Regions from separate parts of the Streptomyces sp. NPDC017991 genome, predicted to be linked through region 2. Evidence: predicted binding sites of a transcription regulator. Region 2 holds the regulator's gene; the other holds the start of a gene.
The links. Region 2 encodes HrcA, which represses chaperone genes, less so after heat shock. Its sites were predicted from a motif close to TTNGCACTCNGNNNNNCNGAGTGCNAA; they were not measured.
Positions count from the first base shown of each region.

Region 1 (15,536 bases), on a different contig from region 2:
TCGGAGCGCTTCACGAGGTCGACCTGGTTGACCTGGTCCGCGATGGAGAGGTTCCGGTGCAGTACGCCGACGCCGCCCTGACGGGCCATGGCGATCGCCATCCGGGACTCGGTGACCTTGTCCATCGCCGCCGAGAGCAGCGGAATGTTCACGCGTACGTTGCGGGAGATGCGGGACGAGGTGTCGACCGCGTTGGGCAGCACTTCCGATGCGCCCGGCAGCAGCAGCACGTCGTCGTAGGTCAGCCCGAGCGTCGCGAATTTCTCGGGCACTCCGTCGACGTTTGCAGTCATGACACCTTCCCCAAATGGCCTTGATCGGTGCGGATGTCCATGCTAACGGGAAGCATGGCTCTCTCATTCCACGGTCGGGAGCGCCCCTGGGGCTCGTAGGTTCCTACGGGCCGGACGGCCGCCCCGTTCAGCGCGCCGGCCCACAGCGATGCGCACCGATGAGTACCGACACGTACCGGCGCGTACCGGCGAGAAAGCCCGCCCCACCGCGATCCGCACGCCTCCGGGCCCGGTCCCTGGCCCGCCGGAAGCCGCCCTCGTGAGGGGAACCGCCTACTGCTCGGCCAGTGCCCGCAGGCGGCTGAGCGCCCGGTGCTGGGCCACCCGGACCGCGCCGGGTGACATTCCCAACATCTGTCCGGTCTCCTCGGCCGTGAGGCCGACCGCGATCCGCAGCAGCAGAAGTTCCCGCTGGTTCTCGGGGAGGTTGGCCATGAGCTTCTTCGCCCACTCGGCGTCGCTGCTGAGGAGGGCGCGCTCCTCGGGGCCGAGCGAGTCGTCCGGCCGCTCGGGCATCTCGTCCGACGGCACGGCCGTCGAACCGGGATGACGCATCGCGGCCCGCTGCAGGTCGGCCACCTTGTGGGCGGCGATCGCGAAGACGAAAGCCTCGAAGGGGCGCCCGGTGTCCTTGTAGCGCGGCAGTGCGAGCAGCACCGCTACGCAGACCTCCTGCGCCAGGTCCTCCACGAAGTGCCGCGCGTCCCCCGGAAGTCGGGACAGACGCGTGCGGCAGTAGCGGATGGCGAGCGGGTGGACATGGGCGAGCAGGTCGTGCGTGGCCTGCTCGTCGCCGTCGACCGCGCGATGGACGAGCCCACCGATAGCCCCTTGGGCATGAGGCGCCTCGTCGTCACGCATCGGTCCATGGTGCCTTGGCGTCGTTCGTTCCGTGGCACCGCGTCCGTAGTTGTGCACCGAAGCGTTATGAGCAGGTGCGCCGGAACTCATCTCCTGCGCCCTCCCCTCCCGCTCGACCGACTTGTTCCCGAGGAACTCCACACCTCAAGGATGCGGCATCCGCCGGGAAACGGGGATCGGGTGCCCGAACGGCGTCATTCGATCCCCTGTCGGGCCCGGCCCCGCCCGCCTCACGGCAGGCGGGGACACCCGTACCCCCGCGGCGGTTCACCTAACGGACCAGGCCCCATCGGAACCCGAGCGCGACCGCGTGCGCGCGGTCCGAGGCGCCGAGCTTCTTGAAGAGCCGGCGGGCGTGCGTCTTGACCGTGTCCTCGGAGAGGAACAGCTCACGGCCGATCTCCGCGTTCGACCGGCCGTGGCTCATGCCCTCCAGGACCTGGATCTCACGCGCGGTGAGCGTCGGCGCCGCACCCATCTCGGCCGACCGCAGTCTGCGCGGGGCGAGCCGCCAGGTCGGGTCGGCGAGGGCCTGAGTGACGGTCGCCCGCAGCTCCGCGCGGGAGGCGTCCTTGTGGAGATAGCCGCGGGCACCGGCGGCGACCGCGAGTGCGACACCGTCCAGGTCCTCGGCCACGGTGAGCATGATGATGCGCGCACCGGGGTCGGCGGACAGCAGCCGCCGGACCGTCTCCACGCCGCCCAGACCGGGCATGCGTACGTCCATCAGAATCAGGTCCGAACGGTCGGCACCCCAGCGGCGGAGGACTTCCTCGCCGTTGGCCGCCGTGGTCACGCGCTCTACGCCGGGCACGGTCGCCACCGCACGGCGGAGCGCCTCTCGGGCAAGCGGGGAGTCGTCGCAGACGAGGACGGATGTCATGGCCGTCCTCCGCAGCTGATGCGCGTCACCTTGGGCCTCCAGGCTGGTACGAAATCGTCACCTGTGCGGTCGACCGACTCGGACGCTTGCCCGAGCGTTTGTTCCTTCAACCGCCTCGCACACTCAACGACGGTCACTCGAAAGAGTTACGGGGCGGTGAGCCACGTTCGGCACTCTACGTGAGGGCGCGGACACGGTGCAGACACGTGCGGCAGACCCTCAAGGTTTCATCACAAGCTATGCCCCATTCAGCCGCTTTTCGTTCCATTTGTTGGTGTCTGAGGCTAGATTCGCAATGAGTCATATTTTCATCTCCTTAGATCGTAGATGTACGGTGATGGGCACGTAACCGACCAAAACGGCTACAAGGGGACAAAGCAATGGCAGATTTCTCCCGCCTTCCCGGACCGAACGCGGATCTGTGGGACTGGCAGCTCCTCGCGGCGTGCCGCGGGGTCGACAGCTCGCTCTTCTTCCACCCCGAGGGCGAGCGCGGTGCGGCACGGAGCGCTCGTGAGAACTCGGCCAAAGAGGTCTGCATGAGGTGCCCGGTGCGAGCGGAGTGCGCCGCGCACGCGCTGGCGGTGCGCGAGCCGTACGGCGTGTGGGGCGGCCTGACCGAGGACGAGCGCGAGGAACTCATGGGACGGGCGCGCAACCGCCTGGTCTCGGCGTCGAGCGGGGGCGACCCGTCACACCACTGAAGGAACGTTTCTCCGAACCGACACGCGCGTGCGTGCCCCTTCTTCACGTCCCCCACGGCATACCTCGCGCCCCATAGGACCGGGCCCCCGCGAAAACGGACCCCGAGGAACCGGGTTCAGCGGGTGGCGGCCCTGGCCAGTTGGTCCAGTGTGGCCGCCACTGCGGGCACCTGGGCCAGATCCGGCAGGGTGAGCGCGACGATCTCCCGTCGCAGCGCCGGTTCCACCGTCACTGTGCGTGCACCCTTGGGGCGTACGGACTCGATGGCGAGCTCCGGCAGGACCGCGACCCCGAGGCCCGCCCCGACCAGGCCGACCACCGCCGGATAGTCGTCGGTCGCGAAGTCGATGCGCGGGGTGAAGCCCGCGCTCTCGCAGACCTCGACCAGCTGGGCCCGGCAGCGCGGGCAGCCGGCGATCCACGGCTCGTCGGCGAGGTCGCCGATGGCGACCGTGCCCGCCCGGGCCAGCCGGTGCCCTTCGGGAACCAGCCCGACGAGCCGGTCCGTGAGCAGCGGCCGGATCACCAGGTCGTCCCACTCCTCAGCACCCGCCACGCCCGCCGCCGTGGCCGCGCCCTCGTAACGGAAGGCGAGGGTCACGTCGCAGTCGCCCTCGCGCAGCATCTCGACGGAGCGCGGCGGTTCGGCCTCCTCCAGGGAGACCCGGGTGCCGGGGTGCGCGGCGCGCAGGGCGGCGAGCGCCGTCGGTACGAGCGTGGAGCTTCCGCTGGGGAACGAGACCAGGCGCACCCGGCCCGCCCGCAGCCCGGCGATCGCTGCGACCTCCTCCTCCGCGGCGGTCAGCCCGGCGATGATGCCCGCCGCGTGCCGCGCGAGGGCCTCGCCGGCCTGGGTCAGCCGCATCTCGCGGCCGGTGCGGATGAGCAGCGGTGTACCGACGGAGGCTTCGAGGGCCTTCATCTGCTGGCTGACGGCGGGCTGGGTGCAGCCCAGCTCGCGCCCCGCCGCCGAGAAGGAACCGGTGGCGGAGACGGCGCGCAGGACGCGCAGATGGCGGGCCTCGATCACCCTCGAAGCATAAGCGAATCTTGGATACGGCGACGAATATCGCATCGACGCTTTTGGCCCCGATCGCCTAGCGTGCCGTCATGAAGCTTCTGTCTCTGAATCTGGGGCGGCCCAAGGCCGTCGACTACACGGACCAGGCCGAGGGCGTGACCGGGATCGACAAGCGGCCGGTGGACGGACCGGTGCGGGTCGCCGCGCCCGGGCCCAAGGGCGTCGGCGGGAGCGGTCTCGCCGGGGACGCCGTGTGCGAGCTGCGGCACCACGGCGGCGACGACCAGGCCGTGTACGCCTTCGCGCGCAAGGACCTCGACGACTGGGAACGCGAGCTGGGACGCCCGCTGGCCGGCGGGATGTTCGGGGAGAACCTCACGACCCAGGGCGTCGACGTGTCCGGGGCGAAGATCGGGGAGCGCTGGCGCATCGGCTCCGAGGTCGTGCTCGAAGTGACGTCCGGGCGGATCCCGTGTCTCACCTTCCAGGGCCACCTGGGCGAGAAGGGGTGGGTCAGGCGGTTCACGCGGAAGGGTGCGTCCGGCGCGTACCTGCGGGTGATCGAGCCCGGCGAGATACGGGCGGGCGATCCGATCGAGATCGTGCACCGGCCGGACCACGAGGTGACCGCCGCCTTCCAGTTCCGCGCGGCCACGCTCGAACGGACGCTGCTGCCGCGGACACTGGCGGCGGGCGACGCCCTGCACACGGAAGCACGGGAGACGGCGCTGAGGTACGTCGAGAAGTACGGCGGTCACTAACCTTGGGCCATGACAACGGCTCTGATTACGGGATCGACAGCGGGCATCGGTGCCGCCTTCGCACGGCGGCTGGCCGCCGACGGACACAACCTCGTGCTGGTCGCGCGTGACAGCAAGCGGCTCGGCGAGCAGGCGACGGAACTGCACGACCGCCACGGCATCGAGGCGGAGGTGCTGACGGCGGATCTGGCGACGGACGAGGGCATCGAGGCGGTGGCCGCCCGCGTCTCGGACCGCAAACACGCGGTCGACCTGCTCGTCAACAACGCGGGCTTCGGCAACAAGGGCCTCTATCTGGACGTACCGATGGCGGACGAGCTGAAGATGCTCAAGGTGCACTGCGAGGCGGTGCTCCGGCTGACGTCGGCGGCGGCCGAGGCCATGCGCGAGCGCGGGCGCGGCGGTGTCGTCAACGTGGCGTCGACGGCCGCGTTCCTGCCGCGCGGTACGTACGGGGCGTCGAAGGCGTGGGTCGTGCAGTTCACGCAAGGTGTGGCGAAGGACCTGGCGGGCAGCGGTGTCCGGCTGATGGCGCTGTGCCCCGGGTTCGTGCGGACCGAGTTCCACGAGCGGGCCGGGATGGGCACGGACAACATCCCCAACTGGATGTGGCTGGACGCCGACAAGGTGGTCGCGTCCGCGCTGGCCGACCTGGCCCGGGACAAGTCGCTGTCCATCCCGGACCCGCGCTACAAGGCCCTGATGGGCGTGGCGAAGGTGACCCCGCGGGGCCTGCTCAGCGGCATCAGCTCGAAGACGGGCCGCAAGTACGGCCCGAAGTGAGTGCGTCGGTGCCGTTAGCCGTCGGTCGGCGACAGCACGAAGGTCCGGCCCCGCCGAAACGGGTACCGGACCTTCGTGCTGCGCCCCCGAAGGGGCGCGGGGCTGTATCCATGTGCGGCTTGGCCGCCTGGGCGCGACCAGCCCCACCGAGCCCGCAGTCAACGCACCGCGTGCTCGGCGAAGCGCCTAGTGCGAGTGGCCGTGGCCGCCGTGGCCGGCGTCGCCCTCTTCCTCGGCCGGCTTCTCGACGACCAGGGTCTCGGTCGTGAGGAGCAGGGAGGCGATGGAGGCGGCGTTCTCCAGGGCGGAACGGGTGACCTTGACCGGGTCGATGACGCCGGCCTTGACCAGGTCGCCGTACTCGCCGGTCGCGGCGTTGAAGCCCTGGCCCTTGTCGAGGTCGGCGACCTTGGAGGTGATGACGTAACCCTCCAGGCCGGCGTTCTCGGCGATCCAGCGCAGCGGCTCGACGGCGGCCTTGCGGACGACGGCGACACCGGTCGCCTCGTCGCCGGTCTTGCCGAGGTTGCCTTCGAGGACCTTCACGGCGTGGACGAGCGCGGAGCCACCACCGGAGACGATGCCCTCCTCGACCGCGGCGCGGGTCGCGGAGATGGCGTCCTCCAGACGGTGCTTCTTCTCCTTCAGCTCCACCTCCGTGGCGGCGCCGACCTTGATGACGCACACGCCGCCGGCCAGCTTCGCGAGGCGCTCCTGGAGCTTCTCGCGGTCCCAGTCGGAGTCCGTGGACTCGATCTCGGCCTTGATCTGGTTGACACGGCCGGCCACGTCGGCGCTGTTGCCGCCGCCGTCGACGATGGTCGTGTCGTCCTTGGTGACGGTCACGCGGCGGGCGGTGCCCAGCACGTCCAGGCCGACCTGGTCGAGCTTGAGGCCGACCTCCTCGGCGATGACCGTGGCGCCGGTGAGCGTGGCGATGTCACCGAGCATGGCCTTGCGGCGGTCGCCGAAGCCGGGGGCCTTGACGGCCACCGCGTTGAAGGTGCCGCGGATCTTGTTCACGACCAGGGTCGACAGGGCTTCGCCCTCGACGTCCTCGGCGATGATCAGCAGCGGCTTCGACGCGTTGGTCTGGATGACCTTCTCAAGGAGGGGCAGCAGGTCCTGGATGGAGGAGACCTTGCCCTGGTGGATCAGGATGTACGGGTCGTCGAGGACGGCCTCCATACGCTCCTGGTCGGACACCATGTACGGGGACAGGTAGCCCTTGTCGAAGGCCATGCCCTCGGTGAACTCAAGCTCAAGACCGAAGGTGTTGGACTCCTCGACGGTGATGACACCGTCCTTGCCGACCTTGTCCATCGCCTCGGCGATGAGCTCGCCGACCTGGCTGTCCTGGGCGGACAGACCGGCGACGGCCGCGATGTCGGACTTCTCCTCGATCGGGCGCGCGGTCGCGAGGAGCTCCTCGGAGACCGCGGCGACGGCCGCGTCGATGCCCTTCTTCAGGAGGGCGGGGGACGCGCCGGCGGCGACGTTCTTCAGGCCCTCGCGTACGAGCGCCTGGGCCAGCACGGTGGCGGTGGTCGTACCGTCACCCGCGATGTCGTTGGTCTTGGTCGCCACCTCCTTCACCAGCTGGGCGCCGAGGTTCTCGTACGGGTCGTCGAGCTCGACCTCGCGGGCGATGGTGACGCCGTCGTTGGTGATGGTGGGGGCGCCGAACTTCTTGTCGATGACGACGTTGCGGCCCTTGGGGCCGATCGTCACCTTCACGGTGTCGGCAAGCTTGTTGACGCCGCGCTCAAGGGCGCGACGGGCGTCCTCGTCGAACTTCAGGATCTTCGCCATGGAGCTGATTCAGTCCTCTCGAAAAAACGAACAGCGCCCCCAGCACCCGGCTTCTTAGTACTCGCGTTCAGTACTCGCTGGGGCCAGGGGCGCAGTTCAAAGCAAACCTGGGTGAATTACTTCTCGATGATCGCGAGTACGTCGCGGGCCGAGAGGACGAGGTACTCCTCGCCGTTGTACTTCACTTCGGTGCCGCCGTACTTGCTGTACAGCACGATGTCGCCGGTCTTCACGTCGAGCGGAAGACGCTCGCCGTTCTCGAAGCGGCCCGGACCGACGGCCAGGACGACGCCCTCCTGGGGCTTCTCCTTCGCGGTGTCCGGAATGACCAGGCCAGAGGCCGTGGTCTGCTCGGCTTCGAGCGGCTGGACCACAATGCGGTCCTCAAGCGGCTTGATGGCAACCTTGGAGCTGGTGGTCGTCACGATCCGACCTCCCCCTTCGGAGATCTCACGGGGTTAACTGTCTGAGGTGGCGACCAGGTGGATCCGTCGTCGCGGGTGCCGGACCTGCCCGTCGCTATTGGCACTCTCCTGCGGTGAGTGCCAGAGCCGAGACTATGACTGCGATTAGCACTCGGTCAAGCGGAGTGCCAGTTGCCTCCGGCGGTTGGCGGCATCTCGGCGGCTCGGAACGGGGGTGTACGCCCCTGATTGCCGCGCCCCTCGTCCCCCGTTGTCCTCAAGCGCCGGACGGGCTGAAGCGCTGTCGCCTGCGGCCCGGTGGGGGCGGGCCGCGCAGTTCCCCGCGCCCCTGAAAGCCGGGCTGCGCCCGGCCTTTCAGACCCCCGGCCCCCTTGCCACCTTGCTCCTGCCCCAGCCCCTCAGGGGCGCGGGGAACTGCGCAAACGGGGGCGAGGGGGCGAAGCCCCCATGCAGTGACGGGAAGGGTAGGGGCGGCGGGGGCGGAAAAACCCTCCTGCACCCCCTACAGGTAATCCTCCAGCCGCGCCACAGCGAACCCCTGCTCCTGGATCCGCCGCAGCATCCCGACAGCCGCACCCGTCAACGCACCACTCCCACCCCCCTCCCCCGCCCCCACCCCCTCCGGACAATGAAGAATGTCACCGGCCCGCAACCGCCCAGGGTCCCGCCAAAGAACCACCGCAGCGATCCCGCAATCCCCCGCCGCCCGCAGCGTGTCGCCGTCGTAGTCGCCGTACGGCGGCCGGAACAGCCGAGGCCGGATCCCGAACCGCTGCTTCAGCTTCTCCTGCTGACCGCAGATCTCGGCCCGCTGCCCCTCGTACGGCAGCCCCGGCAGATACGGATGATCGAGCGTGTGGTTCTGCACACTCGCACCGACCGCGCGCAGCCGCCCGAAGTGGGCGTACCCCGGCCCGACGACGCTGTCGGTGAGGAACACGCTGACCGGCAGCCGCAGTTCCCGGACCATGTCGACGAACCGCGGATCCTTCTCCGCGCCGTCGTCGAAGGTCAGGAAGACGACCTTGTCGCGGGTCGGGACACGGTCCACCACGGGCGGCAGGCCGGGCCCCGCGGCCCGTAAGGCGGGCCGCCGGGCGGCCGGGTCCGGCGCCGCGGCGAGCGGGGCGCTCAGGCCCCAGCGGCGGTACGCGTCCACCGGGGGCCCGTGTGTGCGTACCTTCTGCGCGGCCTTCTTGCCCAGCCGCTCGATGGGGTCGACGGACTGGGCGCAGCCGGTGAGGCAGAGCGCGCCTGCCAGCAGTGCGGCGGTGGCCCCCCGGCGCCTCACAGGTAGTCCTCCAGGCGCGCCACCGCGTACCCCTTGTCGGTGATCAGCTTCAGGAAGCGGCGGACCATGTCGGGCATCGTGCCCTCCCAGTCCTCCTTGCCGCGGAAATGGCTGAGAACGATGTCTCCGGGGCGCAGGTCGCGGTCCCACTCCCGGTACTCCCAGTGGTCGACGAAGACCTCCTCGTTCCAGAGGGGGGCCGCCTTGATGCCGCAGGCCCTGGCGGCCCGCAGGGTGTCCTCGTTGTAGTTGCCGAAAGGCGGGCGGAAGAGCGTCGGGCGCTTCCCGTACCGCTTCTCGATCACGTCCTGCATCCCGCAGATCTCACGCTTCTGCGCGGCGTACGACAGGCCCGGCATGTAGCGGTGGTGGAGGGTGTGGTTGTTCAGGGCCGCCCCGCCGGCCTGCATCTTCTTGAAGTATCCGTAGTCCTCCTTGACCAGGTAGTCACTGAGGAACGCGGTGTACGGGATCTTCAGCTCGCTCATCATCCGCAGGAACGCCGGGTCCTTCTCGGCGCCGTCGTCGATGGTGAGGAAGACGACCTTGTCCTTGGTGGGGATCGTCGTGAAGACGGGCGGCAGTCCGTCGTGGTCGTCCACCTCGAAGCCGTCACGGGTGGTGATGTGCGGCTTCTTCGCCGGGGCGGGCGGTGCGGGCAGGGGGGCCTTGGCCAGGCCCCATCTCCTCACCGCGGCGGCGTGGGCGCGTTGCTCCTGGCGGAGTTCGGCGGCTGCCTGTTGGCCTGCGGCCGGCTTGATGTCCTTGGGGGCCGGACCCATGCAGCCCGTCGCCAGCGCGGTGGCTGCCAGCAGGGTCAGGGCCGTGCGGGCCGCCGCTCGGGACGGGTGGGCGGTCGGCCGCGGGCCGGTGGGGGCTGGTCGCGCAGTTCCCCGCGCCCCTTTTGGGGCGCCCACCTGATCCCGGTTTGAAACGCCAATGTGGGATTGTCGTACAAGTCGCATGGGGCCGGATACTCCCAGGTCAAGAGCCCTTCCCCGGCCCGACACCGCCGTCGCGCGCGTGCCGTCCACCGACTGGCCCACAATGGGGCGGTGAACGACCTCGATCCGCCGGACTCCCCGCTCGCCTCCTTCGCCGCTCTGCGCACATCCGAGGGGCGTGCCCTTCTCGACGAGGTACGCGGTACCGAACCGGCCCAGGAGCTGGCCGTGGCGACACGGCTGCGACGCGGGCATTCCGTCGGGCTCGTGTCGGCCGCGCTAGGGCAGGCGCGGCTGCGGCAGCGGGCCGTCGCGAAGTTCGGTGCGGCGGACGCGGCGGAGATGTTCTTCACGCCGAACGGGGTCGAGCAGTCGACCCGGGCGAGCGTCGCCGCGTACCGTGCCGCGCGCTTCGGGGAACTCGGGGTGCGGTCCGTGGCCGACCTGTGCTGCGGCATCGGCGGTGACGCGATCGCGCTCGCCCGCGCCGGGATCCGGGTCCTCGCGGTCGACCGGGACCCGCTGACCGCCGCCGTGGCCCGCGCGAACGCCGAGGCGCTCGGGCTGGCGGAGCTGATCGAGGTGCGCGAGGCCGATGTCACCGACGTCGACACCGCCGGGTACGACGCCGTGTTCGTGGATCCGGGGCGCCGGGGCGGGCGCGGCCGGATCTTCGACCCCGAGGCCTACTCACCGCCGCTGTCGTGGGCGATCCGGGCAGCCCGCGCGGCGCCTGTCGCCGCGCTGAAGGTCGCCCCCGGCATTCCGCACGAAGCCGTCCCCGCCGAGGCCGGAGCGGAGTGGATCTCGGACGCCGGGGACGTGAAGGAGGCCGTGCTGTGGTTCGGCACCGGGGAGGCGGGCTCGGTCCGCGCGACCCTGCTGCCCGGCACGCGCACCCTCCTCGGCCGCGGACTGCCCGATCCCGCGGTGCGGCCCGTGGGACGTTTCCTGTACGAGCCCGACGGCGCCGTCATCCGCGCGCATCTGGTCGCCGAGGTGGCCGCCGGCCTGGACGGCGGAGGGCTGGTCGACGAGACCATCGCCTACGTCACCGCGGACTCCGCGACGGCCACGCCGTACGCCACCGCCTACGAGATCACCGACCAGCTCCCCTTCGGCGTCAAGAAGCTCAAGGCGCTGTTGCGGCAGCGCGAGGTGGGCATCCTGACCGTGAAGAAGCGCGGGTCGGCGGTCGAGCCGGAGGAGTTGCGGCGCAAGGTGAAGCCGCAGGGGCCGCACTCCGCGACCGTGTTCCTGACGCGCGTGCAGGGCGCCCCGGCCATGCTCCTGGGGCACCCCGCCACGCTCGACGGCTGAGACGGTCGCGAAGGACGACTAACCGTCCAGCTGCTCCAGGGTCGCGTTCGACGGGCCCCTGCGGGACTGTTCGTCGCGGGCCACGTCCTCCGCCGCGGCCAGGACCCGTACCGAGTTCTGCCAGGTCAGCTTGGCGAGGTCGGTCTTCGACCAGCCGCGGTCCAGCAGCTCCGCGATGAGGTTCGGGTAACCGGAGACGTCGCCGAGGCCCTCGGGGGTGAAGGGCGTGCCGTCGTAGTCGCCGCCGATGCCGAGGTGATCGACGCCCGCCACCTCGCGCATGTGGTCGAGGTGGTCGGCGACCGTCGAAACGGTCGCGACGGGCCGGGGGCGGGACTCCTCGAAGGCGTGGTGGACCTTCATCCCGTCGGCCGTCGTGTCGAGGTGGTGGAAGCCGTGCTCGCGCATGTTCTCGTCGGCGGCGACCGTCCAGTCGACGGCGGCCTGGAGGACGAACTTCGGCACGAACGTCACCATCGCCACACCGCCGTTGGCGGGCAGCCGCTCCAGCACGTCGTCCGGGATGTTGCGCGGGTGGTCGCAGATCGCGCGCGAGGACGAGTGCGAGAAGATCACCGGCGCGGTGGACGTGTCCAGCGCGTCCCGCATGGTCGTGGCGGCCACGTGGGAGAGGTCCACCAGCATGCCCAGGCGGTTCATCTCGCGTACGACCTCGTGGCCGAACGGCGACAGGCCGTCGACCACCGGCTCGTCGGTCGCCGAGTCCGCCCACGCGATGTTGTCGTTGTGGGTGAGGGTCATGTAGCGGACCCCCAGCTCGAACAGGCCGCGCAGCGTGGCGAGGGAGTTGTCGATCGAGTGGCCGCCCTCGGCGCCCATCAGCGAGGCGATCCGGCCCTCGGCGCGCGCCGCCTCCATGTCGGCGGCGGTCAGGGCACTCCGCAGGTCCGCCGGGTGGCGCTCGATCAGCTGCCGTACGCAGTCGATCTGTTCGAGGGTCGCCGTGACCGCGCCGGGCAGGTCCGAGCGCACGTACACCGACCAGTACTGCGCGCCGACGCCGCCCGCGCGCAGCCGCGCCAGGTCGGTGTGCAGGTGGGCGCTCTGGTCGGCGGCGATGTCGCGGGCACCGAGGTCGTAGCGGACCTGCTCGCGCAGCGCCCAGGGAAGGTCGTTGTGCCCGTCGACCACGGGAAAGTCGGCGAGGAACGCGCGGGCTTCTTCCAGAGAACTCATGGTGGTCACGTCCGTCACTTCCCGAAGCCGAAGCCGCTGCCCGTACCCGCGCCGCTCTCCACCTTGGAGCGCAGCCGTTTGCCCTTCTCCGTGGCCTGGTCGTTCAGCTCCTGCTGGAAGTCACGCATCCTGGCGAGGAGTTCCTCGTCGTGCGTGGCCAGGATGCGGGCGGCGAGCAGGCCCGCGTTGCGCGCGCCGCCCACCGAGACCGTGGCGACCGGGACACCGGCCGGCATCTGGACGATCGACAGCAGCGAGTCCATGCCGTCGAGGTACTTCAGCGGGACCGGTACGCCGATCACGGGCAGCGGGCTGACCGAGGCGAGCATGCCGGGCAGATGGGCCGCGCCGCCCGCGCCCGCGATGATCGCCTTCAGGCCACGCCCGGCGGCCTCCTCGCCGTACGTGATCATCTCGCGCGGCATCCGGTGGGCGGAGACCACGTCGACCTCGTACGCGATCTCGAACTCGTCGAGGGCCTTCGCGGCGGCCTCCATGACGGGCCAGTCGGAGTCGGACCCCATGACAATGCCTACGACAGGGCTCATTCGGTGATCGTTCCTCTGAGGTAGCCGGCTGCGTGACGGGCGCGCTCCAGCACGTCGTCGAGGTCGTCGCCGTAGGTGTTGACGTGGCCCACCTTGCGGCCGGGCTTCACGTCCTTTCCGTACATGTGGATCTTGAGCTGGGGGTCGCGTGCCATGCAGTGCAGGTACGCGGAGTACATGTCGGGGTAGTCGCCCCCCAGGACGTTCACCATGACCGTCCACTTCGCGCGCGGGCGCGGGTCGCCCAGGGGCAGGTCCAGGACCGCGCGGACGTGGTTGGCGAACTGGGAGGTGATCGCGCCGTCCTGGGTCCAGTGGCCGGAGTTGTGCGGGCGCATGGCCAGTTCGTTGACGAGGATGTCGTTCTTCCCGTCGGGTCCACGGGTCTCGAACAGTTCGACGGCGAGGTGGCCGACGACGCCGAGTTCCTTCGCGATGCGCAGGGCCAGTTCCTCCGCCCGGAGCGCCAGTTCCTCGGAGATGCCGGGCGCGGGCGCGATCACCGTGTCGCAGACCCCGTCGACCTGCTGGGACTCGACCACCGGGTACGCCACGGCCTGGCCGTGCGGCGACCGTACGACGTTGGCGGCCAGCTCGCGTACGAAGTCGACCTTCTCCTCCGCGAGGACCGGGACGCCGGCCCGGAAGGGGTCCTCGGCGTCGGCCGCGGACCGGACGATCCACACGCCCTTGCCGTCGTAGCCGCCGCGGACGGTCTTGAGGACGACGGGGAAACCGTCCCCCTCGGCCCCTTCGGGGAGCCCCTCCGCCGCGAAGGCCACCACGTCGGCGGGATCGCTCACGATCCGGTGCCGTGGGCACGGCACCCCGATCCCGACGAGCTTCGCGCGCATCACGCCCTTGTCCTGGGCGTGCACGAGCGCGTCGGGGCCGGGGCGCACGGGGATGCCGTCCGCCTCCAGTGCCCGCAGATGCTCGGTGGGTACGTGTTCGTGATCGAAAGTGATCACGTCGCAGCCCCGCGCGAAGGCCCGCAACGTGCCGAGGTCGCGAGAGTCGCCGACGACGACCTCGCTGACCACCTGCGCCGCAGAGTCCTGGGGGGTGTCACTGAGGAGCTTGAACCTGATGCCGAGCGGGATGCCAGCCTCGTGCGTCATACGAGCGAGCTGACCGCCGCCGACCATGCCGACTACCGGGAACGTCACACCCCCAGGGTATCGGCCGTTTCGAGCCACTCCTGTCGCCCGCACGATCATCGGACATTGTGCGGGTTCATCACATCCCGGCCACATCTTCGAGTCCGGGCCGGGCAGCGCGGGGAACCGCTGGTTAGCATGGCTGAGTCGACGAAGGTTGACGAAAATGACGTATCCGACGAGACGGGGGCTGGGCGACACCATGGGCACAGCTGGTAAACGCGGGGCTCATGCCAGGCAGGCCAGCGCTGTTCGCCTTCGGATCGAGCGCCTGACCAGGGAGATCGCCAAGTTCGGCGCGGTCGGCGGAGCGGGTCTCCTCGTCAACCTGATCACCTTCAACCTGGTGCGCAGTACCACCGATCTCCAGGTGGTCCGGGCCAGTGTGATCGCCACGGTCGTCGCCATCGTCTCGAACTACATCGGTTTCCGCTACTTCACGTACCGCGATCGCGACAAGAGTGGCCGTACCAAGGAACTGACGCTGTTCATGCTGTTCAGCGCGATCGGCCTGGTGATCGAGAACGGTTTCCTCTTCGCCGCGACGTACGGACTGGGCTTCGACAGCCCGCTGGCCAGCAACGTCTTCAAGTTCGTCGGCATCGGCATCGCGACCCTCTTCCGCTTCTGGTCCTACCGCACGTGGGTCTTCCGGGTCGCCCCGGCCCACGACCCGGTGACCGACGCGGAATCGTTCCTGGAGAACCGGTCCCCCTACCTGGACGAGGACCTCCCACCCCAGAACACCCGCCAGGTCCAACAAGTCCGCTGACCCCCACGAGCGGCACGGGGCCTTTCAGGGGCGCGGGGAACGGCGCAATCCTTGGCTTTGAGCCTCTAGGGGCGCGGGGAACGGCGCGACCAGCCCCGACGGCGCCGCAGACATTCCCAACGCCACCCCAGCGGCGCGCCACGCACTAGCGCACGGTGGGTTCGTCACCTTCCCGCCGCTTCAACGGCGTACGCGACAGGAACAACCCGAACACGGGCGGCTGAGCCTGCAGCATCTCCAGCCGCCCCCCGTCCGCCTCCGCGAGGTCACGCGCCACAGCGAGCCCGATCCCGGTGGAGTTGCGCCCGCTGATGGCCCGCTCGAAGATCCGCGCACCCAGGTCGGCCGGCACCCCCGCCCCCTCGTCGGTGACCTCGATCACGGCCTGGTTGCCGGTGACCCGCGTACGCAGCGCGACCGTGCCACCGCCGTGCATCAGCGAGTTCTCGATCAGCGCGGCCAGGACCTGGGCCACGGCCCCCGGCGTCCCGACGGCCTGCAGATGGTGCTTGCCCGAGCTGACGATCGCGCGGCCCGCGTTGCGGTAGGCCGGGCGCCACTCGGCGAGCTGCTGCTTGATGACCTCGTCGAGGTCGAACGTGACGGCGGAGCCGGTACGCGGGTCGCGGGCGTTCGTCAGCAGCCGCTCCACCACGTCGGTGAGGCGCTCGACCTGCGCCAGCGCGATGGTCGCCTCCTCCTTGACCGTGCTCGGGTCGTCGGTGAGGGTGATCTCCTCCAGCCGCATGGACAGCGCTGT
Region 1 covers NZ_JBIRGP010000003.1:208,568-224,103, reverse strand. Annotated here, with positions in the region: gene guaB (IMP dehydrogenase) at 1-293, opposite strand, end outside; gene ACH4DZ_RS09535 (sigma-70 family RNA polymerase sigma factor) at 567-1,154, opposite strand; gene ACH4DZ_RS09530 (response regulator transcription factor) at 1,426-2,037, opposite strand; gene ACH4DZ_RS09525 (WhiB family transcriptional regulator) at 2,418-2,741, shown strand; gene ACH4DZ_RS09520 (LysR family transcriptional regulator) at 2,858-3,772, opposite strand; gene ACH4DZ_RS09515 (MOSC domain-containing protein) at 3,853-4,524, shown strand; gene ACH4DZ_RS09510 (SDR family NAD(P)-dependent oxidoreductase) at 4,534-5,307, shown strand; gene groL (chaperonin GroEL) at 5,494-7,119, opposite strand; gene groES (co-chaperone GroES) at 7,236-7,544, opposite strand; gene ACH4DZ_RS09495 (polysaccharide deacetylase family protein) at 8,047-8,835, opposite strand; gene ACH4DZ_RS09490 (polysaccharide deacetylase family protein) at 8,832-9,617, opposite strand; gene ACH4DZ_RS09485 (methyltransferase domain-containing protein) at 9,891-11,099, shown strand; gene ACH4DZ_RS09480 (dipeptidase) at 11,118-12,296, opposite strand; gene purE (5-(carboxyamino)imidazole ribonucleotide mutase) at 12,311-12,844, opposite strand; gene ACH4DZ_RS09470 (5-(carboxyamino)imidazole ribonucleotide synthase) at 12,841-14,013, opposite strand; gene ACH4DZ_RS09465 (GtrA family protein) at 14,207-14,776, shown strand; gene ACH4DZ_RS09460 (ATP-binding protein) at 14,922-15,536, opposite strand, start outside.
Region 1: groES (co-chaperone GroES) is a predicted target of HrcA. The motif match lies at 7,689-7,715, and genes of this name have one in related genera.

Region 2 (15,536 bases):
CCTCGGAACCCACCTCGCGGGCCACCCGGGTGACCTCGGAGGAGAACGACGACAGCGTGTCCACCATCGTGTTGATGGTGGACTTCAGTTCCAGGATCTCGCCGCGCGCGTCGACGTCGATCTTCTTCGACAGGTCGCCCTGGGCCACCGCGGTGGCGACCTGCGCGATGTTGCGGACCTGTGAAGTGAGGTTGTCCGCCATGTAGTTGACGTTGTCGGTGAGGTCACGCCACACACCGGAGACGCCGAGCACCCGGGCCCGGCCGCCGAGACGGCCGTCGGTGCCGACCTCACGTGCCACCCTCGTCACCTCGTCGGCGAAGGCGCGCAGCTGCTCCACCATCGTGTTGACGGTGTCCTTCAGTTCCAGGATCTCGCCGCGCGCGTCGACGGTGATCTTCTTGGAGAGGTCGCCGTTGGCGACGGCCGTGGTCACCTGGGCGATGTTGCGCACCTGCGAGGTCAGGTTCAGGGCCATGAAGTTGACGTTGTCGGTGAGGTCCTTCCACACCCCGGAGACGCCGCGGACCTGGGCCTGACCGCCGAGGTTGCCCTCGGTGCCGACCTCGCGCGCCACCCGGGTGACTTCGTCGGCGAAGGCGGAGAGCTGGTCGACCATGGTGTTGATGGTGCTCTTCAGCTCCAGGATCTCGCCCTTCGCCTCGACCGTGATCTTCTTGCCGAGGTCGCCCTGGGCCACGGCGGTGGAGACGAGCGCGATGTTGCGGACCTGCGAGGTGAGGTTGTCCGCCATGAAGTTGACGTTGTCCGTCAGGTCCTTCCACACTCCGGACACTCCGCGGACCTGGGCCCGGCCGCCGAGGTTGCCCTCGGTGCCGACCTCGCGGGCGACGCGGGTGACTTCGTCGGCGAAGGCGGAGAGCTGGTCGACCATCGTGTTGATGGTGCTCTTCAGCTCCAGGATCTCGCCCTGGGCACCTACGGTGATCTTCTGGCTCAGATCGCCGTTGGCGACGGCCGTGGTCACCTGGGCGATGTTGCGCACCTGCGAGGTCAGGTTCGAGGCCATGAAGTTGACGTTGTCGGTGAGGTCCTTCCACACCCCGGACACACCGCGGACCTGGGCCCGGCCGCCCAACTCGCCCATCGTGCCGACCTCGCGCGCCACCCGGGTGACCTCGTCGGCGAAGGCGGAGAGCTGGTCGACCATCGTGTTCACGGTCAGCTTCAGTTCGAGCAGCTCACCGGTCGCCTCGACCGTCACCGTGCGGGTCAGGTCACCGCGCGCCACCGCCGTGGTCACCAGGGCGATGTCACGGACCTGGGCGGTCAGCCGGGACGCCATCGTGTTGACCGCCTCGGTCACGTCCCGCCAGCTGCCCGACAGGCCGGTCACCTTGGCCCGGCCGCCGAGGCGGCCCTCGGTGCCGACCTCGCGCGCGACCCGGGTGACCTCGCCCGTGAAGAGGGACAGCTGGTCGACCATCTTGTTGACGGCCCGTCCCAGGCGCCGCAGATCGCCCCGGAGCTGACGGTTGCCGTCGTGCAGATCGACGCGCTGGGTCAGGTCGCCGCCCGCCACCGCGTCCAGGACCCGGGTCGCGTTGGCGGCCGGTGCCACCAGGGCGTCGAGCAGCTGGTTGACGTCGTTGATCCGGGTCGTCCAGTGGCCCTGGCCGGGGCTCGCGGCGAGCCGCTCGTCCAGTCGGCCGTGCCGCACGATCTCACGACGGACCCGCTGGGCCTCCGCGTTGAAGTGCGTGCTCCGGTCCAGGATCTGGTTGAAGACCATGCCCAGCTCGGCCACGATGCCGTGCCCCGTCGTCTCGGGCACCTTGCTGAAGTCGCCGTCCCGGGCGGACGTCATGGCGGCCAGGAGAGGACGCAGATCCGATGCGCGAATCGGTCCGTCCCCGAGCACATGCATAGCACTGTTCTCACTCATGGTGGCCCACTTCGGTAACTCGGTGCTTATGGGCGTAGCCAGTCTGTCACTCTGTCTGCATTGCTTGGGGCGTATTCGTCCGAACTGCTCAGGGAGACGCACAGTGGGGGCCATTCCGCCGCAACCGGAGTCCGGGTCCAGTGCTTCCGGGGCCTCGGCGCGCTCGCACGCGGTGGCCCGTACGTCCTTGCCGGGCAACTCCGTCGCCCCGGGCGCGGCCCGCAGGTTCGTCCGCGCGACGCTCGCCGCTTGGGCCGAACTCGGCGTGCCTGGCGCGGAGTTGGTCACCGATCAGCTCGTAGGTGACGTGATGGTGGTCGTCAGTGAGCTGGTCACGAACGCCGTGGTGCACGCCGGTACGGACGTGGAGCTGCTGTGCCGCCTCGACAACTGCACGGAGGACTGCGCGCCGGGGGCCCCGAGCGGCACGGCTCCCGTGCCGGCTCCGGCACGGGGCCCTGTATCGGGCGCCGCGGCGGCTCCTGCGCCGGGCGCCGCATCGGCTCCCGTGCCGGGTGCCGCGGCGGCCTCCGTGCCGGGCAGTGAGCCGGGCTTGGCGCCCGGTGCCGTGCCGGGCTTGGCGCCGGGCGGCGCGCCGGGAAGTGCGTCCGGCATTGTGCCTGGCCTCGTCCCGGGTGCCTCGCCGGAGGCTGTGCAGGACAGCGCGCCGGGCCTTACGCCCGGCCCTGTGCCGGGTACCGAGCCGGGCTTCGTGCCGGGTGCTGTACTGGGAACAGGGCAGGGCTCTATGCCCGGAACCGAGCCGGAGCTCACGCCGGGCCCTGCGCGGGACCTCACGGCAGGCCCTGTGCCGGGCCTCGCGTCAGCCTCCGCGCCGGGAACCGCACCGGACCTGACGCCGGGCCCTGTGCCGGGCCTCGCGCCGGCTCCCGCGCCGGACCTCACGCCGGGAACCGAGCCGGGCCTCACGCCGGGCCCTGTGCTGGGCCTCGTGCCAGCCCCTGTGCCGGGAACCGAGCCGGACCTAACGCCGGGAACCGCGCCGGACCTCACGCCAGCCCCCGCGCTGGCAACCGAGCCGGGAGCCGAGCCGGGCCCCGAGTCCGGAGCCGAGCCGGGACCCGCGTCGGAAGCCGTGTCGGCCGCCGGGCTGGGGGAGGTGGCGGTGCCCGGCATCGTGGCGGGCGTTGCGCCGGGGCTTGCGTCGGGGCTTGCGTCGGGTGAACCGCCGGGGGCCGGCGTCGGGGACGGGAAGGCGGCGCCGTACGTGCCCGGCCGGAGTGCCCTCGTCATAGAGGTGTCCGACCATCACCCCGAGCGGGTCGTGCGCGACGACAGTGCCGGGCGGCAGTACGACGCCGTCGAGTACGGCCGAGGTCTGCGGCTCGTCTCCGCGCTCTCCGACGCCTGGGGCATCACCTACCGCACCGGCACGAAGACCGTGTGGGCGCGGCTCCCCGCGGACACGGTCCCGACCGCCGAGGCGGCGGAGACCTACGAGGGCGAACACGCGCTGCGGCGCGGGCGGCGGGCCGCCGAGATCCTCGCCCCCGCACCCCGGCGCACCGTGCAGGACCAGGACTGGCTCAACCGCGGCGCCCTCTCCTTCCTCGCCGAGGCCTCCGACCTCCTGGGCGGACAGCTCGACGAGGACCTGGTCGCGGCCCTCACCGGACAGCTGGTCGTGCCGCGGCTCGCCGACTGGTGCGCGGTGTGGCTGGAGGACGAGGCGCCGGGCCGCTCCGACGGAGGCCTCGTCGGCGGACCGCGCCTCGCCCGCGTCTGGCACGGCAGCGAGAACCGCATGGAGGAGCTGCGCCGGCTCCTGGAGAAGGACCCGCCCGAACTGCCCGAGTCGGCGCGCTCCGGACCCGTACCGATGCGCTGGCCCGCCGAGGCCCTGGGCGCCAAGGCGGAGAACGGCTCGGCCCTCGCGTTCCGGCTGATCGCGGGCGGCAGACCGCTCGGCGCCCTCGTCATCGGACGGGCCGGACAGGACCCCTTCCCGGACGAGATCACCGGGCTCGTCGAGGACCTCGGCCGCCGCGTCGCGCTGGCCATCGGAGCGGCCCGCCAGTACGCCCGCCAGGCCACCATCAGCCGCGTACTGCAGCGCGGCCTGCTGCCCGGCGCGGTCGCCGAGATCCCCGGGGTGCGCAGCGCCCTCGTCTACGAGCCCTGCGACAAGGGCGGACCGAGCGGCGACTTCTACGACCTCTTCCCCGCCGGCGACGGACGCTGGTGCTTCGCCCTCGGCGACGTCCAGGGCAAAGGGCCCGAGGCGGCCGTCGTCATCGGCCTCGCCCGGCCCTGGCTGCGGCTGCTGGCCCGCGAGGGATACGCGGTGCCGGACGTCCTGGACCGGCTCAACCAACTGCTCCTCGACGACGCCACCGAGACCGCGGACGCGGCGGCCCGCGCCCTCGTGGCGGCCGGCGGCCAGGGCCTCGCCGACGAGGGCCCGCAGAACCGGTTTCTCTCTCTCCTCTACGGCGAGCTCGTCCCCGTCGAGGGCGGGGTGCGCTGCACCGTGGCCTCCGCCGGACACCCGCTGCCGCTGCTCCTTGAGCCCTCCGGGGAAGTCCGCGAGGTGGCCCGGCCGCAGACCCTCCTCGGGGTCTTCGAGGACGCCAGCTACCGCTGCGAAACCTTCGAGCTGTGCCCCGGCGACAGCATCCTGTGCGTCACGGACGGTGTGACGGAGCGGCGCAACGGACATCGGCAGTTCGACGACGAGGAGGGGCTCGCCGCCGCGCTCAACGGCTGCGCGGGACTGAACGCCGATCTGATCGCCGAGCGCATCCGGCGACTCGTGCACGAGTTCGGCGGAAAGCCGCCGGAGGACGACCTGGCCCTGCTGGTGCTGCAGGCGGAGTAGGCGGAGCGGAGTAGGTGGCGTAGGCGGGCAGGGCCGCGTAACCCTGCGTACGGGTACATCCGTGCGTACGGGCACGTCCGCGCGTGCGGGACAATGGAGGACATGCCTTCCGCACTTCCCGACGGCGAGCCCGTCCCCGACGACGGGGCGCTGCCCGCGCACGCCCTGGCCGACGCGGCCGACCGCCCGCTCGGGTTCTATCTGCACGTCCCGTACTGCGCGACGCGCTGCGGCTACTGCGACTTCAACACGTACACGGCGACGGAGCTGCGCGGCTCGGGGGGCGTGCTGGCCTCCCGTGACAACTACGCCTCGACCCTGATCGACGAGGTCCGCCTCGCCCGCAAGGTCCTCGGCGACGACCCGCGGCCCGTCCGCACGGTCTTCGTCGGCGGCGGTACGCCCACACTGCTGGCCGCCGGCGATCTCGTACGGATGCTGGGGGCCGTCCGGGACGAGTTCGGGCTCGCGGACGACGCGGAGATCACCACGGAGGCGAATCCGGAGTCGGTGGACCCCGAGTACCTGGCCACGCTCAGGGCCGGCGGGTTCAACCGGATCTCCTTCGGCATGCAGAGCGCGCGCAAGCATGTGCTGCAGATCCTCGACCGCACCCACACCCCCGGCCGGCCCGAGGCGTGCGTCGCCGAGGCCCGCGCGGCCGGCTTCGACCATGTGAACCTCGACCTCATCTACGGCACACCCGGCGAGAGCGACGACGACTGGCGGGCCTCGCTCGACGCGGCGATCGGCGCCGGGCCCGACCATGTGTCCGCGTACGCGCTGATCGTCGAGGAGGGGACGCAGCTCGCTCGGCGCATCCGGCGCGGCGAGGTGCCGATGACCGACGACGACGTCCACGCGGACCGCTACCTGATGGCCGAGGATCGTCTGTCGCAGGCGGGGTTCTCCTGGTATGAGGTCTCCAACTGGGCCACCTCGGAGGCCGGGCGGTGCCTCCACAACGAGCTGTACTGGCGAGGGGCCGACTGGTGGGGGGCCGGGCCCGGCGCGCACAGTCATGTGGGCGGGGTGCGGTGGTGGAACGTCAAGCATCCCGGGGCGTACGCGGGGGCCCTGGCGGGTGGGCGGTCGCCCGGGGCGGGGCGTGAGCTGTTGTCCGAGGAGGACCGGCGGGTCGAGCGGATCCTGTTGGAGCTGCGGTTGCTGTCGGGGTGTCCGTTGTCGCTGCTGCGGGCGGAGGGGCTCGCGGCGGCCGCGCGTGCGGTGGGGGAGGGGCTGCTTCAGGCCGGTCCTTATGGGGAGGGGCGGGCCGTGCTCACCCTCCGGGGGCGGTTGTTGGCGGACGGGGTGGTCCGGGACCTGGTGGACTAGGGCCGTTTCCTCGCCCCCGCCGCCCCTACCCTCCCCCATCGTCCACGCATGGGGGCTGCGCCCCCTCGCCCCCCGTGTCGCGCTGCGCGCTCGTCCTCAAACGCCGGACGGGCTGAAACGGATTCAGCCCGTCCGGCGTTTGAGGACCGGGGGTTCGGGGGCAGCGCCCCCGAGGGACGTCTCTACTCCGGGGTCGTGACGAAGTCGATCAGTTCCTCCACCCGGCCCAGGAGTTCCGGCTGGAGGTCCCGGTACGAGTGGACCGAGTCGAGGATCCGCTGCCACGCGGCCCCCGTGTTCTCCGGCCAGCCGAGCGAGCGGCAGACGCCGGTCTTCCAGTCCTGCCCGCGCGGTACCCGGGGCCAGCCGGGAATGCCGACGGACGCCGGTTTCACCGCCTCCCAGACGTCGATGTACGGGTGGCCCACGACCAGCGCGTACTCGCTCGTCACGGCCTCCGCGATACGCGACTCCTTCGTGCCGGGGACCAGGTGGTCCACCAGGACCCCGAGCCGCGCGTCCGGCCCGGGAGCGAACTCGTCGACGATGGCGGGCAGGTCGTCGACGCCCTCCAGGTACTCGACGACGACGCCCTCGATGCGGAGGTCGTCGCCCCACACCCGCTCCACCAGCTCGGCGTCGTGGCGGCCCTCGACGTAGATGCGTCCCGCGCGGGCCACCCGGGCCCGCGCACCCGGCACGGCGACCGACCCCGACGCCGTGCGCGTAGGGCGTACCGGCGCGGCGGACGGGCGTACGAGGGTCACCACGCGCCCCTCAAGGAGGAAGCCGCGCGGCTCCAGCGGGAACACCCGGTGCTTGCCGAAGCGGTCCTCCAGCGTCACCGTCCCCGCCTCGCAGCGGATCACGGCACCGCAGAACCCGGTCCCGGGCTCCTCGACCACGAGCCCGGGATCCGCCGCGACCTCGGGCACGGGCTTGGGCTTCTTCCACGGAGGGGTCAGATCCGCTGAGTACTGGCGCATTCGGATGACGATAGGAGAAGCCCGGTCCCGGCAGGTACACCGACACCCCCTCGGCAGGCCCGAACACCGTTCACGGCACGTCGAAGCGCCGGGCCAGCGCCTCCCGTTGGGCCCGTACGAACGCCGCGTCCACCACCGCCCCGTGCCCGGGCACGTACAGCGCGTCCTCGCCCCCGAGGGCCAGCAGGCGGTCCAGCGCGGCGGGCCAGTGGGAGGGCACGGCGTCCGGCCCGGCCTGGGGTTCGCCGGACTCCTCGACGAGGTCGCCGCAGAAGACGATCTCCGGGGAGCCGGGCCCGGCCACCAGGACCGCGAGGTCGTGGCCCGTGTGCCCCGGCCCCACGTTCGCCAGCAGGACCTGCCGGCCGCCACCCAGGTCGAGCGTCCACTCGCCGGAGACGAGATGCCGGGGCCAGACCAGGAGATCCGCCGCCTCGGCCGCCTCCCCGGGATCGGCGCCGTTGCGCACGGCGTCCGCGAGCAGTTCCTCCCGGCCGTCGCCGAGAACCCTCCCCCAGTCTCGGCTTCGCCCGACCGGGGGGACCCCCGTGGCGCCCACCGCGCCGAACACCTCGGCCCCCGCGAACGCCGCCGCCCCGAAGACATGGTCGAAGTGCGGATGCGTGAGCGCGAGGTGCGTGACGCGCCCGCCCCCGAGCAACCGCCGCGCCCGCGTGCGCAGCCACGCGCCCTCCCGCACGCTCGATCCCGCGTCGATCATGAGTGCCGCGTCCTCGCCGGCCACGAGCCCGGCCGTGCAGTCCCACCCCGGGAGGCGGCAACGCCCCACGGACGGGGACAGCTCCTCCCAGCCGGATCCGTCGCGTCCGGACTCCTCCCACATCACGTCCATGCGCCGACGCTAACCCCGTCGGCTGCGCCTGCATGTTCCCGACAGAGCGGGACACCCTCGTACACGTCGCCTGTCCGATGTGCCCGGCGTCACGACATCGCAGGCCCGCCCTTGCCCAGGCCGCACCCACCGGCCGTACACTTGGCGCGGGGATGCTGGCACTCGCGCGCACTGAGTGCCAGGCGAGGCCACCGAAGACGACTGATGACGACCGACGACGACCGATGACCGCGCGGAAGACCACGGGAGGTGTGCGCGATGCTCAGTGAACGCAGGCTCGAAGTGCTGCGCGCCATCGTCCAGGACTACGTGGGCACGGAGGAGCCGGTCGGCTCGAAGGCGCTCACGGAGCGCCACCGGCTGGGTGTGTCACCGGCGACCGTCCGCAACGACATGGCGGTCCTGGAGGACGAGGGGTACATCGCGCAGCCGCACACCAGTGCGGGGCGCATCCCCACGGACAAGGGATACCGCCTCTTCGTCGACAAGCTCGCGGGCGTCAAGCCGATGACCGCGCCCGAGCGGCGGGCGATCCACCACTTCCTGGACGGCGCCGTCGACCTCGACGACGTCGTGGGGCGGACCGTGCGGCTCCTCGCGCAGCTCACCCGGCAGGTGGCCGTCGTCCAGTACCCCTCACTCACCCGCTCGACCGTGCGTCACGTGGAGCTCCTGTCGCTGGCCCCGGCCCGCGTCATGCTCGTACTGATCACGGACACCGGGCGCGTCGAGCAGCGCATGGTGGACTGCCCGGCCCCCTTCGGGGAGGTCTCGCTGGCGGATCTGCGCGCGCGGCTCAACAGCCGGATCACGGGGCGCCGTTTCGCGGATGTGCCTCAACTGGTGCAGGATCTCCCCGACGCCTTCGAGGCGGAGGACCGGGGGACGGTCGTGACAGTGCTCTCCACCCTCATGGAGACTCTTGTCGAGGAGACCGAGGAGCGGTTGATGATCGGCGGCACCGCCAACCTGACGCGCTTCGGACATGATTTTCCCCTCACCATCCGTCCGGTGCTGGAAGCGTTGGAGGAGCAGGTCGTGCTCCTCAAACTGCTGGGTGAGGTCAACGATTCGGGCATGGCCGTACGGATCGGTCACGAGAACGCCCATGAGGGACTCAACTCCACTTCTGTGGTGTCGGTCGGCTACGGTTCGGGCGGCGAAGCAGTCGCCAAACTCGGCGTGGTCGGACCGACGCGCATGGATTACCCCGGAACGATGGGAGCGGTACGAGCGGTGGCACGGTACGTAGGACAGATCCTGGCGGAGTCGTAAGTGGCCACGGACTACTACGCCGTACTCGGCGTGCGCCGCGACGCGTCCCAGGACGAGATCAAGAAGGCATTCCGGCGGCTCGCCCGCGAGCTGCACCCGGACGTCAATCCCGATCCGAAGACGCAAGAGCGCTTCAAGGAGATCAACGCCGCGTACGAGGTGTTGTCGGACCCGCAGAAGAAGCAGGTCTACGACCTCGGCGGCGACCCGCTGTCCCAGGCGGGCGGCGGTGGCGCCGGTGGCTTCGGCGCGGGCGGCTTCGGCAACTTCTCGGACATCATGGACGCGTTCTTCGGTACGGCGTCGCAGCGTGGCCCCCGGTCCCGCACGCGGCGCGGCCAGGACGCGATGATCCGGCTGGAGATAGAGCTCGACGAGGCGGCCTTCGGCACGACGAAGGACATCCAGGTCGACACGGCCGTCGTCTGCACCACCTGCAGCGGTGAGGGCGCGGCCCCCGGCACCTCCGCGCAGACCTGTGACATGTGTCGCGGTCGCGGCGAGGTGTCCCAGGTCACGCGGTCCTTCCTGGGGCAGGTCATGACGTCCCGGCCGTGTCCGCAGTGCCAGGGCTTCGGGACGGTCGTTCCGACGCCGTGCCCCGAGTGCGCGGGCGACGGACGGGTGCGCTCGCGCCGGACCCTGACCGTGAAGATCCCCGCCGGTGTCGACAACGGCACCCGGATCCAGCTCGCGGGCGAGGGCGAGGTCGGCCCCGGTGGCGGCCCCGCCGGCGACCTGTACGTGGAGATCCACGAGCTGCCGCACAACATGTTCCAGCGGCGCGGCGACGACCTGCACTGCACGGTCACCATCCCGATGACCGCGGCGGCGCTCGGCACCAAGGTCCCGCTGGAGACGCTCGACGGGCTCGAAGAGGTCGACATCCGCCCCGGAACGCAGTCCGGGCAGTCGATCCCCAAACACGGGCGCGGGATCACCCATCTGCGGGGCGGCGGGCGCGGCGACCTCATCGTGCACGTCGAGGTCATGACGCCCACGAAGCTCGATCCCGAGATGGAGCGGGTCCTGCGGGAGCTGGCTCAGCTGCGGGGCGAGGAGCGGCCCACCGGGCAGTTCCAGCCCGGTCAGCAGGGCTTGTTCTCCCGGCTGAAGGACGCCTTCAACGGCCGTACCTGACAGGTGGACCGCTGGTGACCGCCGGGCGCGCCGCAGGATGATTCCTGTGGCTTATGCCCGGCGGACGGCCGGATTCGGACTTGTACGGAGGACGTGACAACATGCCGTCATGTCCTCCGCGCTGACCGATCTTTTCCCCCTCCCGATCGTGCAGGCCCCGATGGCGGGCGGCGTCTCCGTGCCGCAGCTCGCCGCGGCCGTGTCCGAGGCCGGGGGGCTCGGTTTTCTCGCCGCCGGCTACAAGACGGCCGACGGCATGTACCAGGACATCAAGCAGCTGCGCGGGGCCACGAGCCGGCCGTTCGGCGTGAACCTGTTCATGCCCCAGCCCGAGTACGCGGACCGGTCGGCCGTCGAGGTGTACGCCCACCAGCTCGCCGGTGAGTCCTCCTGGTACGAGACCGAACTGGGCGACCCCGACAGCGGACGCGACGACGGCTACGACGCCAAGCTCGCCGTCCTTCTCGACAACCCGGTGCCGGTCGTCTCCTTCCACTTCGGCTGTCCCACCCGCGACGTCCTGGACTCCCTGAGCCGGGCCGGCACGCTCACCCTGGTCACCGCGACCACCGCCGAGGAGGCGCAGGCCGTGCAGTGGGCGGGCGCCGACGCGGTGATCGTGCAGGGCGTCGAGGCCGGCGGCCACCAGGGCACCCACCGCGACAACCCCGAGGCGGACGGCTCCGGCATCGGACTCCTGTCGCTCGTCGCACTGGTCCGCGAGACCGTGCAGATCCCGATCATCGCGGCCGGCGGCATCATGCGCGGCAGCCAGATCGCCGCCGCGCTCGCCGCCGGCGCGAGCGCCGCCCAGCTGGGCACGGCCTTCCTCGCCACCCCCGAGTCCGGCGCCAACGCCCTGCACAAGCAGGCGCTGACCAACCCCCTCTTCGTCCGTACGCAGCTGACGCGGGCGTTCTCCGGCAGGCCCGCGCGAGGGCTGATGAACCGCTTCATGCGCGAGCACGGGCCGTACGCGCCCGCCGCCTATCCCGAGGTGCACCACCTCACCTCCGCGCTGCGCAAGGCTGCCGCCAAGGCGGGGGACGCGCAGGGCATGGCGCTGTGGGCGGGACAGGGGCACCGGCTCGCCCGCGAACTGCCCGCCGGGCAACTGGTGGAGGTGCTCGCGGCCGAACTCGCCGCGGCCAGGACAGCGTTGTCGGCCGAGCAGGGCGGGGGCGCCGGGCGATGACCGCGCCGGTGTTCGTGGTGGACGAGGTGCCCGGCGGGCCCGAGTTCGTGCTCGACGGGCCCGAGGGGCGGCACGCCGTCTCCGTGAAACGGCTGCGCACCGGTGAGGACGTGGTCCTCACCGACGGGCTCGGCCACTGGGCCGAAGGAGTCGTCAAGACGGCCGAGGGCAAGGACCGGCTCGTCGTGGCGGACCTCCACGTGCACGAGGAGCCGCCGCCCGCCCCGCGCATCACCGTCGTACAGGCGCTCCCCAAAGGTGATCGCGGTGAACTCGCCGTCGAGACCATGTCGGAGACCGGCGTCGACGCGATCGTCCCCTGGGCGGCGTCCCGTTGCATCACGCAGTGGAAGGGCGAGCGCGGGCTGAAGGCGCTGGCGAAGTGGCGGGCCACCGCGCGCGAGGCCGGCAAGCAGTCGCGGCGGGTGCGGTTCGCGGAGGTCGCGGACGCGATGACGACCAAGCAGGTTGCCGCGTTTCTCGCCAAAGCGGAGTTCGCGGCGGTGCTGCACGAGGATCGGCTGTACCCGGGGTTGCCGCTCGCGACAGTCGAACTCCCTTCCGAGGGGGAGATCGTGCTGGTCGTCGGGCCCGAAGGGGGCGTGTCCCCCGAGGAGTTGTCGATGTTCACCGGGGCCGGGGCGAAGGTGTGCCGACTGGGGCGAAGCGTGTTGCGGACGTCCACGGCGGGGACCGCGGCGGGTGCGCTGCTGCTGGGCCGGACGGGGCGCTGGTCGTAGCGCCGGCTTCGTCCGCGCGTTCGGTGGGGGTGGCCGTACGGGATCGCGCAGTTCCCCGCGCCCCTAGGTGCCTGGGCTTGTCCCGGCGTTTGAGGAGCAGGGAGTTGAGGGCCGGCGCACAGGACTGCGCAGTTCCCCGCGCCCCTGGGGGGCCTGGGCTCGTCCGGCGTTTGAGGAGCAGGGAGTCGAGGGTCGGCGCACAGGATTGCGCAGTTCCCCGCGCCCCTGGGGGACTGGGGGCGCGGGGAACTGCGCGATCGGCCCCACTGGCCCGCAGACGACAGCGAACGGTCAGGTCGGCTCTCCAGGGGCGCGGGGAACTGCGCGAACGGCCCCCACCGGCCCGCAGACGACTCACTTAGCCCGGCCGGCGTTTGAGGACGAGGGGTTCGGGGGCTGGCCCCCGAGGGGGTGAGCGTGGCCGCATGGGGTCTACCGCGCGAGGGCGACCAGTGGCACGCTGCCGTGCATGGTGGCACTGAGGCGTATACGGCACCGCGGCCCGGCGATCGGCCTGGCCGCCGTCTCGGCCGTGTTCGCGCTGGTCGCGTGTGAACCGGGCGACGGCCTGAACACCGCGGCCGTCGCGATCACCACCGACCAGAAGGGCACGAGCGAGCTGGAGAAGCGGGGCGTCGACGTGCGCTGGCTCACCTGCACCGCCGCGTACGGCGAGAAGAGCGCGTCCACACCCTCGGCGACCGTGCGCAACGTGGCGTCCGTCGACTGCGTGGGCGAGACCGGCGACGGGCAGGACATCAGCATCAAGGGCCAGGTGACGCAGGAGGTCAACGGCACCTGCGTACGCGGCGATCTCACCTCCACGGTGGGCGGCAAGGAGGTGTTCCGGGCGAACGTCCTCGGCAACTGCCGGGCGAACACACCGCCCGTCGACAACCGGACGACTCCGCCCGCCGGCCAGCCCGGGGCGACCGTCACCGTCACCCGCACCGTGACCGTGTATCCGAACCCGAGTTGCTCCTGCATCTCGGGAAAGTGATCAATGCGACGAAGCGCCCGGCCGGTGAAGTGATCGAAAGCTCTGGTCGCGGCTGGGACGGCTGCATAGGGTGATCGGGTGACACAGCCTGCATCCGCCGCATCCGCATCCGCCGCATCCGCCGCGACCTCCGCGTATCTCCGGTATCCGCACCTGCACGGTGAGTTGATCGCCTTCACCGCCGAGGACGACGTCTGGGTGGCGCCGCTCGACGGCGGCCGTGCCTGGCGGGTCAGCGCCGACAACGTGCCCGTGAACCATCCACGGATCTCCCCGGACGGGACCACCGTCGCCTGGACCTCGACCCGCGACGGCGCCCCCGAGGTGCACATCGCCTCCGTCGACGGAGGCCCCGCCAAACGCCTCACGTACTGGGGCAGTTGGAAGACCCAGGTGCGCGGCTGGACCCCGCAGGGTGAGGTCCTCGCGCTCAGCACGCAGGGCCAGGCGAGCCTGCGCCGCAGCTGGGCCCGCGCGATCCCGCTCGACGGCGGACCCGCGACCACCCTCCCGTACGGGCCCGTCGGCGATGTGGCCCACGGCCCCGGCGGCACCGTCCTGCTGTCCGCGCCCATGGGCCGCGAGGCCGCCTGGTGGAAGCGCTACCGGGGCGGCACCGCGGGCAAGTTGTGGATCGACCGCGAGGGGGAGGGGGAGCGCGGGGAGTTCGTACGGCTGCACGCCGACCTCGACGGGAACCTTGAGTACCCCTCGTGGGTCGGGGAGCGGGTCGTCCTCCTCTCCGATCACGAAGGCGTGGGAGCCGTGTACTCGTCCCTCGCCGACGGATCGGACCTGCGACGGCACACCGGGATCGAGGGCTTCTACGCCCGGCACGCCTCCACCGACGGGACCCGCGTCGTGTACGCGTCCGCCGGTGAACTGTGGATCCTCGACGACCTCGACGGGGCCGAGCCACGCCGGCTCGACATCCGGCTCGGCGGCCAGCGCGTCGATCTGCAGCCCCATCCCGTGAACGCCTCCCGCTGGTTCGGGGCCGCCGCCCCCGACCACACCGGACGCGGCAGCGCGGTCGCCGTGCGCGGAGCCGTCCACTGGGTCACCCACCGCTCCGGGCCCGCCCGCGCCCTCGCCGCCGAACAGGGCGTACGGGCCAGGCTGCCCCGCACCTTCCGCGCCGACGGCGAGGAGCACGTGGTGTGGGCGACCGACGCGGAGGGCGACGACGCGCTGGAGTTCGCCCCGGCGACCGGCGTGGCACCCGGCGCGACCCCGCGCAGGCTCGCCGCCGGACAGCTCGGCCGCGTACTCGCCCTCGCGATGGCACCCGACGGCAGCCGGGCCGCGGTCGCCTCGCACGACGGACGCGTCCTGCTCGTCGAGCGCGAGACCGGCGAGGTCCGCGAGGTCGACCGCAGCGAGGACGGCGAGGTCACCGGGCTCGTCTTCTCCCCCGACTCCGCCTGGCTGGCCTGGTCGCACCCCGGCCCGCGCCCGCTGCGCCAGCTCAAGCTCGCCAACACCGCCGACCTGTCGGTGACCGAGGCGACACCCCTGCGATTCCGCGACTACGCGCCCGCGTTCACCCTCGACGGGAAGCATCTGGCCTTCCTGTCCGCACGGTCCTTCGACCCCGTCTACGACGAGCACGTCTTCGACCTCGCCTTCGTCGGGGGCTCCCGGCCGCACCTCATCACCCTCGCCGCCACCACCCCCTCGCCCTTCGGACCGCAGCGGCACGGCCGGCCCTTCGAGGCGCCCGACAAGGACGAGACCCCCGACAGCGAGGGCTCCCCGGCCACCCGGATCGACCTCGACGGGCTCGGCGACCGCATCGTGCCGTTCCCCGTGGAGGCCGCCCGCTACACGAGTCTGCGGGCCGCCAAGGACGGACTGCTGTGGCTGCGGCACCCCGTGCGCGGTGTGCTGGGCGCCTCCCGCGCCACCCCCGACGACCCGGACCCCAAGACCGACCTGGAGCGCTACGACCTCGCCCAGCAGCGCATCGAACACCTCGCCTCGGACGCCGACGGCTTCATGGTCACCGGCGACGGCAAGCGGATCCTGCTGTGGACCGACGGCAAACTGAAGGTCGTACCGAGCGACCGGCGCGCCTCGAACGACGACGAGAGCGACACCAACATCACCGTCGACCTGTCGCGCATCCGCCAGAGCGTCGACCCGGCCGCCGAGTGGCGCCAGATGTACGACGAGACCGGCCGCCTCATGCGCGACAACTTCTGGCGCCCCGACCTGGGCGGCACCGACTGGGACGGCGTACTGGACCGCTACCGGCCCGTCCTCGA
Region 2 covers NZ_JBIRGP010000002.1:289,864-305,399, reverse strand. Annotated here, with positions in the region: gene ACH4DZ_RS05945 (HAMP domain-containing protein) at 1-1,828, opposite strand, end outside; gene ACH4DZ_RS05940 (hypothetical protein) at 2,198-2,521, opposite strand; gene ACH4DZ_RS05935 (SpoIIE family protein phosphatase) at 2,934-4,745, shown strand; gene hemW (radical SAM family heme chaperone HemW) at 4,848-6,080, shown strand; gene ACH4DZ_RS05925 (DUF3097 domain-containing protein) at 6,263-7,066, opposite strand; gene ACH4DZ_RS05920 (MBL fold metallo-hydrolase) at 7,137-7,919, opposite strand; gene hrcA (heat-inducible transcriptional repressor HrcA) at 8,178-9,194, shown strand; gene dnaJ (molecular chaperone DnaJ) at 9,195-10,334, shown strand; gene ACH4DZ_RS05905 (nitronate monooxygenase) at 10,444-11,529, shown strand; gene ACH4DZ_RS05900 (16S rRNA (uracil(1498)-N(3))-methyltransferase) at 11,526-12,269, shown strand; gene ACH4DZ_RS05895 (hypothetical protein) at 12,739-13,269, shown strand; gene ACH4DZ_RS05890 (S41 family peptidase) at 13,348-15,536, shown strand, end outside.